One region of the uncultured Methylovirgula sp. genome, then DNA from elsewhere that is predicted to be linked to it. Evidence: riboswitches for the same ligand, from Rfam matches in the RefSeq annotation. Region 1 holds a riboswitch; the other holds the start of a gene.
What was found. A riboswitch is a leader RNA that binds a small molecule or an ion and turns the genes downstream of it on or off. The one in region 1 is predicted to bind thiamine pyrophosphate.

Region 1 (3,545 bases):
AGAACGACACATCATAGGCGCGCATGATGTCGCAGATCTCGTCGAAATGCTCGTAGAGGAAGCTCTCCTTGTGGTGCGACAGGCACCAGCGCGCCATGATCGAGCCGCCGCGCGAGACGATGCCTGTGGTGCGCTTGGCGGTCAGCGGCACATAGGCAAGCCGCACGCCCGCATGGATCGTAAAATAATCGACGCCCTGCTCGGCCTGTTCGATCAAGGTGTCGCGGAAAATCTCCCAGGTGAGCTTGATCGGATCGCCATCGACCTTTTCGAGCGCCTGATAGATCGGCACCGTGCCGATCGGCACCGGCGCGTTGCGGATGATCCAATCGCGGATGTTGTGGATGTTGCGGCCGGTCGAAAGGTCCATCACCGTATCGGCGCCCCAGCGGATCGCCCAGACCATCTTGTCGACTTCCTCGGCGACCGAGGAGGTGACGGCCGAATTGCCGATATTGGCGTTGATCTTCACCAAAAAATTGCGGCCGATGATCATCGGCTCGAGTTCGGGATGATTGATGTTTGCGGGAATGATGGCGCGGCCGCGGGCGATCTCGTCGCGGACGAATTCCGGCGTCACGAAGGCGGGGATCGCGGCGCCGAAGCTTTCGCCGTCGGCCAGGCGCGCCGCGGCGCCGTCGAGCGCTTTTTCGCGGGCGAGGTTCTCGCGCGCCGCGACATAGATCATCTCTTCGGTGATGATCCCGGCGCGGGCGAATTCATATTGCGTCGTGTGTTGGCCGAGCTTGCCGCGGCGCGGCGCGACATTGGCCGGGCAGGGCGGCACGAGCTTCTCGGCGCGGACATTGCCATTGTCTTCCGGCTGGACGGCGCGGCCCTGATAGGTCTCGAAGCCGCGCGGCGCATACCAGGCTTCCCGCAGGCGCGGCAGACCCTGTGAAAGATCGATGCGCGGCGTATCCTCCGTATAGGGCCCCGAGGCGTCGTAGAGGCGCACCGGCGGCTCGTTCGCCGCTGGATCGAGCGCGATCTCGCGGAACGGCACCCGGATTCCGGGGCGCGGCTCGGCATAGATTTTCCGCGCGCCGGGCAGCGGCCCGCAGGTCACGCTCTCCGGAACGAGGTTTTCGGGCTTTTGGCGAATGTTCATCGGCCGGCTCCGCGCTGTGATGGGGCCGGCGCAGGAGCAGACACGCGATGGCAGGCGGAGTCCGGCTGCGCTTACGTATTGCCTGTCCCTGCGCTGGCATTACCCAGATTCAGGTTCAAAGGGTCTGATCTCAGCCGCCGGAAACCCGGCAGCACCCCAAGGCTCGAAGCAGGATAGGCGCGCAAAGGCCACACGGCAAGTCCGCGGGCCGACACACCGGCACCTCGGAACGTATTCACCGGCAGCACGTTTCTCACGCGACAGAGACGGGGCCATCGCGCACGGCGGGCTGAAGAGGAGTGGGCGGAGGTTTACGTGGCAGGGCTGACGATGAAGATTTGGGAGATGGGCGGAGAGCCTCCGCAGCGCCAGAGCGCCAAGCCGAAGCTGCGCCTGGAGCGCACACGCGCCGAATTGCCGCGCGGCGGCAAGGACATGGCAGCCCAGATCGGTGCGGAATTGCGCGCCGTCTTCGCCCTGCCTACGGCAGGCAGCCTCGCCAACACCGACGAACTCCTCGCCCGGCTCGATGCGCAGAGCGAGGACCGCTAGCAAAAATCAGTCTTTGGCGCGCTCCACATAGGAGCCGTCTTCCGTCTGCACGATGATGCGCGTGCCGGTCTGGATATGCGGCGGCACCATGGTGCGCACGCCATTCGAGAGCTTCGCCGGCTTATAGGACGAGGACGCCGTCTGGCCCTTCATCGCCGGCTCGGTCTCGACGACTTCGAGCGTCACCCGCGGCGGGAATTGAATGCCGACCGGAATGCCGTTGAAGACCGACAGAATGCAGGTCATGCCTTCCTGCAAATAGACCGCCTGATCGCCGATCACATCGGCCGAGACGCTCACCTGATCATAGGTATCGGCATTCATGAATGTATAATGATCGCCGTCCTGATAGAGATAATTGAAATTGGCGTCCTCGACGTAGGCGCGTTCGACCTGTTCCGTCGTCTTGTAGCGGTCGGAGACCTTCACGCCGTCGGACAAGCGGCGCATGTCGATCTGCGTCGTCGGCGTGCCCTTGCCAGGATGGAAGCTTTCGGCACTGAGAACGACATAGAGCTGGCCGTCGTCGCGCTCGATAATATTGCCTTTGCGGATGGAACTGGCGATGACTTTCACGAGGTTTCCTTCGTCTCTGACTCGAGCGGCACTTTGATCCGAGCCGCCGCTTGAACCAAAACGCATTAAAATTCAATGGGGACTAGCCGGAGGCAGGCTAATTCCGGGCGGCCTGCCGCACGCTGCGCGGCTGCGCTATAAGCGCCCGTGCCCTCGCTACAAGGCTTCGCGGGGGGATTTCAAGCGAAATGAGGATATGAGCGAGCCTTCTTTCTGGTGGCAGCCGGGCGCGCAGGCCGGACAGCGGCGCTTTTTAACCATCCGGGCGGCGCTGGCCAAGGCTTTGCGCGGCTTTTTCGACGCCCAGGGCTTTATCGAGGCCGATACCGCGATTTTGCAGGTCTCGCCGGGCAACGAAACGCATATTTCGGCCTTTGCAACGCAGCTGATCGGCCCGGATGAGCACCGCTCGCGGCTTTATCTGCATTCTTCGCCGGAATTCGCGCTGAAGAAGCTGCTCGCCGCCGGCGAGGACAAGATTTTCAGCCTCGCGCATGTCTTCCGCAACCGCGAGCGCGGCCCGCTGCATCATCCGGAATTCACCCTGCTCGAATGGTACCGGGCGAAGGCGCCCTATCGCGCTCTGTTTGCCGACTGCCGGGATGTGCTGGCCGCTGCGGCCAAGGCGGCCGCGACCGACACATTCCGCTTCCGCGGCGCGACGGCGGCGGCCTTTGCCGAGCCGGAGATTTTGACCGTCGCTCAAGCCTTCGAGCGCTACGCCGGCTTCGATCTCACGGCGACCTATGATGCGCAAGGCTGCGACCGCGAGGCTCTTGCGCGCGAAACCGCCGCTCTCGGCTTGCGCGTCACAGAAGACGACACTTGGTCGGATCTTTTCAGCAAGGTGCTTTCGGCGAAGATCGAACCGAACCTCGGCCACGGCCGCGCGACGTTGCTCTTCGATTATCCGGCGCCGGAGGCGGCCTTGGCGCGGCTCACGGAAGACAAAAGATTTGCCGAGCGCTTCGAGCTTTATGTCTGCGGCGTCGAACTCGCCAATGGGTTCGGCGAATTGACCGACGCAAATGAGCAGCGCCGCCGCTTTGCCGCCGCGATGCGCGAGCGCCAGCGCATCTACGGCGACGCCTATCCGATCGACGAGGATTTTCTCGCCGCGCTCGGCGCCATGCCGCCGGCCTGCGGCATCGCGCTTGGATTCGACCGGCTGGTGATGCTCGCGACCGATGCGAAGCGGATCGAGGATGTGCTGTGGGCGCCGGTTGCCGAAATCGGAACGCCCTTATGAGCGGTGCGACGATGATGAGCATCGATGACCTGATCGCGGCGGGTCTCGTCGCGCCCG
Region 2 (3,545 bases), on a different contig from region 1:
GATCGTCGTCGCCGATGACTTCGAGCTTGATCCAATCGGTCGCGAAGACCTCGCGCGCCATATGCGCTGTCGTCACCGCCTCCTTGACGCTGCGGCACCCGGCCGTGTTGGGCAGGACGCGCACGCCAAGTTCGCGGATCAAAGTCCAGAAACTTTCACCCGCGCGGCTTGCGCCCGCCTCACGCCGCAATGAGACCGTCACAATCTCGGCGCCGGAGGCCTTGACCGCTGCGGCAAGAACTGCGGGTGAAGGATATTGCGCCGTGCCAAGCAAAAGGCGCGAGCGAAGCATGGTGTCGTAGAGTTTGACGGGCGTGTCCTGCATCAATCGATCCCTTAGCCGCCCTGGCGCGGCACAAGAATCTCAACCGCATCGCCGGGGCTGAGTGGCGTCGACGGCCGGTCCGCGACGCGGATGAAAGTCTGGTTCACCGCGGTCGCGACGAGTTTATCCTGATAGTCGAGCTCGGCAAGCAGCGCGGCAAGCGTCGTCGCTGCAACCTCATGCGCTTTGCCGTTGACGCGGATTTGCATCCATCACCTCCGGAAACGTTTCGTCTTTCAGCGCCACGGCGACGGCGCGCCGCGCCAGCGCCGGCGCCAGCAAAAAACCGTGACGATAAAGCCCATTGATGTAGAGCATCCGGCCCTCGCGCCGGATACGCGGCAGATTGTCGGGAAACGCCGGCCGAAGATCGGCGCCGGTCTCGACAATTTCGGCCTCGCCGAAGGCCGGATGCAGCGCATAGACCGCGCTCAAAAGCTCGAGCACCGAGCGCGCCGTGACGCGCGGAGGCTCCTCATTCTCGATCGCGGTCGCGCCGACCATGAACCGTCCATCGCCGCGCGGCACCACATAGACGGGGTGACGCGGATGCAGCAATTGCACCGGCCGCTCAAACGACACTTCGGCGGTTTTCACGACCAGCATCTCGCCTTTGACGCCGCGCAGATCGGCCAGCGCATCCTTGGCGACAATGCCGCGGCAATCGATGATCCAGTCGGCGGGCTCATTGGCGTCTTCCGCCGTCGTATTGAAACGAAACCGCACCCGGTCGAATTGGCGCAGGCGCTGCGCGAGCCTGTCGATCGCTTCGCGCGGATCGAGATGTGCCTCGCCGGGAAAGAACAAGGCGCGATCAAAACGGCCACCAAGATGCGGCTCACGCATCGCAAGCTGATCGGCATCGAGCCATTCGAAGCCGGAGGTGCGCCGCGAGAAGCGCATGAGATCGGCGCGGTCGCGCGCCGGCGCGACGAGCAGACTGCCGTTGACCACCGCAAGCTTCAGCGTCTCGCTCCAGAAGGCGAGACCTTCAAGCCCCCATTCGACAACGAGCGGTGGCGCGCTCTCGGCCTCGCACCAAGGGGCGAGCATGCCGCCGGCGAAATGCGAACAGCCGAGGCCCGGGCCCGCTTGGCGCTCGACGATCTCGACCGTCTGGCCAGCCATGGCGAATTCGTACGCCGCCGTCAGCCCGGCCACGCCAGCACCAAGGATACGGATCTTTTGCGGAGATGCACTCATGACCATCCCTACGCCAGTGCAAACTGGATCAGGTTCGAAGGGTCGCCGGGCCGCTTCTTCAGCGCTGCCAGCCTCTCAGCCCCCTGCCGGGGATCCCCTAGGTACAGGCCTTAAATAGGGCTTTCCAACCGGACTGGTCAAGCCGCCCGGAAAGCGCCGTGTTATCGGCCGCCATATGCGGTAAAATGGCGAAACCGCCGAGGAGACGCCAATGCCGAAAGAAACCGCGACGCTCGAACGTCCCGTTTGCAAAGTCTTGCGCGCACAGGAGCCGTTCATCGGCAAGCAGGGCCTATCCTATGCTCCCGCGGTCTCGGCAGAGACGGTGCGGGCCTCCGCCATTCACATGCAATTGCTCACCACCGCCCGGCGGGCGCGCCAAGGCGCATAAACACGAAGCGCATGAAACCGCGATCTATATCCTGAGCGGCCGCAGCGCGATGTATTATGGCGAAAGGCTCGAACATCACGCGATCGCGGAGGCCGGCGATTTCGTCTACATCCCGGCGAATGTGCCGCACCTGCCTTACAATGTGAGCGAAACCGAGCCCTGCACGGCGGTGATCGCACGCACCGATCCGAACGAGCAGGAAAGCGTCGTGCTCATGCCGGAACTCGACGGCATCCACCGATAGGCAGCGGGATCGCGGCGCAGACTTTATCTCAAGCCCATTCGCCCTTGCGGAAGACCGGCACGCGCGAACCGTCGGGCTTGATGCCATCGATGTCGATCTTGTCCGAGCCGATCATCCAATCGATATGGATAAGGCTCTTGTTGCCGCCCTGCGCCTCGATCTCTTCGGGCGAGAGTTTGTCGCCGTTGACGAAACATTTCGCGTAGCACTGGCCGAGCGCGATATGGCAGGCGGCGTTCTCGTCGAACAAAGTGTTGAAGAACAAGAGGCCGCTCGCCGAGATGGGCGAGGAATGCGGCACCAGCGCGACTTCGCCGAGGCGGCGCGCGCCCTCGTCCGTCTCCAGCACTTTGCGCAAAACGTCCTGGCCGTGGGCCGCCGTCGCCTCGACAATGCGGCCGGCCTCGAAGCGCACCGCGATCCGGTCGATGAGCGTGCCCTGATAGGACAGCGGCTTGGTGCTGACGACACGGCCCTCGACGCGATGCGCATGCGGCGTCGTGAAGACTTCCTCGGTCGGAATGTTGGGATTGCAAATGATGCCATTCTTGGCGGCCGAGGCGCCGCCTTCCCATTCATGGCCATCGGCGAGGCCGATGGTGAGATCGGTGCCCGGCCCCGTATAATGCAAAGCGGCGAAGCGCTGGCCGTTCAGCCATTTTGTGCGCGCGTGCAGCGCCGCATTATGCGCGGCCCAGGCCGCGACCGGATCGGCGGTATCGATGCGCGAAGCGGCAAAAATGGCATCGCCCAGCTTCGCCACCGCCACATCCGGCTCGTCGTGCGGAAACACCTGATGCGCCCAGGCGCCGCCGGGATAAGCGACGATGTTCCAATTGATGTCGAAGCCGGCGATCTTTTCCAAGGCCGGCTTGTAGGCGAGCGAATTGGCCTTGTTGGCCCGCGCAACCTTAGCCGGATCTTCGCCCGAGAGCAGCATCGGATTGTCGCCGACAATGGCGAGGCGTGCAGTATTCGCGGCGAAGGCCTTGCTGACACCTTCGTAAAGCCAGCTCGGCGCGCGGTCGAAACTCGCATCCTGCGCGAAGCGGAAACGTGCCAGGGTGATGTCCTCGTCCGAAAGGATCGGCGTCACGAGGCCGGCGCCGGCCTTATAGGCATGTTCGACAATCCGCCGCACCAAAGACAGCGCCGCGACCGGCGCGGTGAGAAAAAGGTCTTGCCCCGGCTGAAGATTTAAACCGACCTTGATCGCGACTTCGGCGAGCTTGTCGAGTTTTGCCGGATCGATGGCGGCGGCGATGTTTCGCTCATGCGTTGTCATAGGCATCCGCTGGGTTCGAGAAGAGGTCGGCGACTTACGCCGCGAGCAGGCTTTCGAAGAGCGCCCGCCCGTCGGTTCCGCCGACGAGCGGGTCGAT

Region 2: linked by a shared signal. The riboswitch ahead of Q0025_RS00520 (FAD-dependent oxidoreductase) and the one ahead of thiC (phosphomethylpyrimidine synthase ThiC) in region 1 are both predicted to bind thiamine pyrophosphate.

What each region holds. Positions count from the first base shown of each region.
Region 1 is NZ_CANSHK010000025.1:2,064-5,608, reverse strand. It holds gene thiC (phosphomethylpyrimidine synthase ThiC) at 1-1,111, opposite strand, end outside; TPP riboswitch at 1,179-1,280, opposite strand; gene Q0025_RS08820 (hypothetical protein) at 1,427-1,663, shown strand; gene efp (elongation factor P) at 1,670-2,239, opposite strand; gene epmA (EF-P lysine aminoacylase EpmA) at 2,436-3,488, shown strand; gene Q0025_RS08805 (lysine-2,3-aminomutase-like protein) at 3,500-3,545, shown strand, end outside.
Region 2 is NZ_CANSHK010000001.1:100,563-104,107, reverse strand. It holds gene Q0025_RS00530 (thiazole synthase) at 1-325, opposite strand, end outside; gene thiS (sulfur carrier protein ThiS) at 337-534, opposite strand; gene Q0025_RS00520 (FAD-dependent oxidoreductase) at 503-1,528, opposite strand; TPP riboswitch at 1,517-1,637, opposite strand; partial or broken gene Q0025_RS00515 (cupin domain-containing protein) at 1,740-2,163, shown strand; gene Q0025_RS00510 (aminopeptidase) at 2,192-3,448, opposite strand; gene purQ (phosphoribosylformylglycinamidine synthase subunit PurQ) at 3,483-3,545, opposite strand, start outside.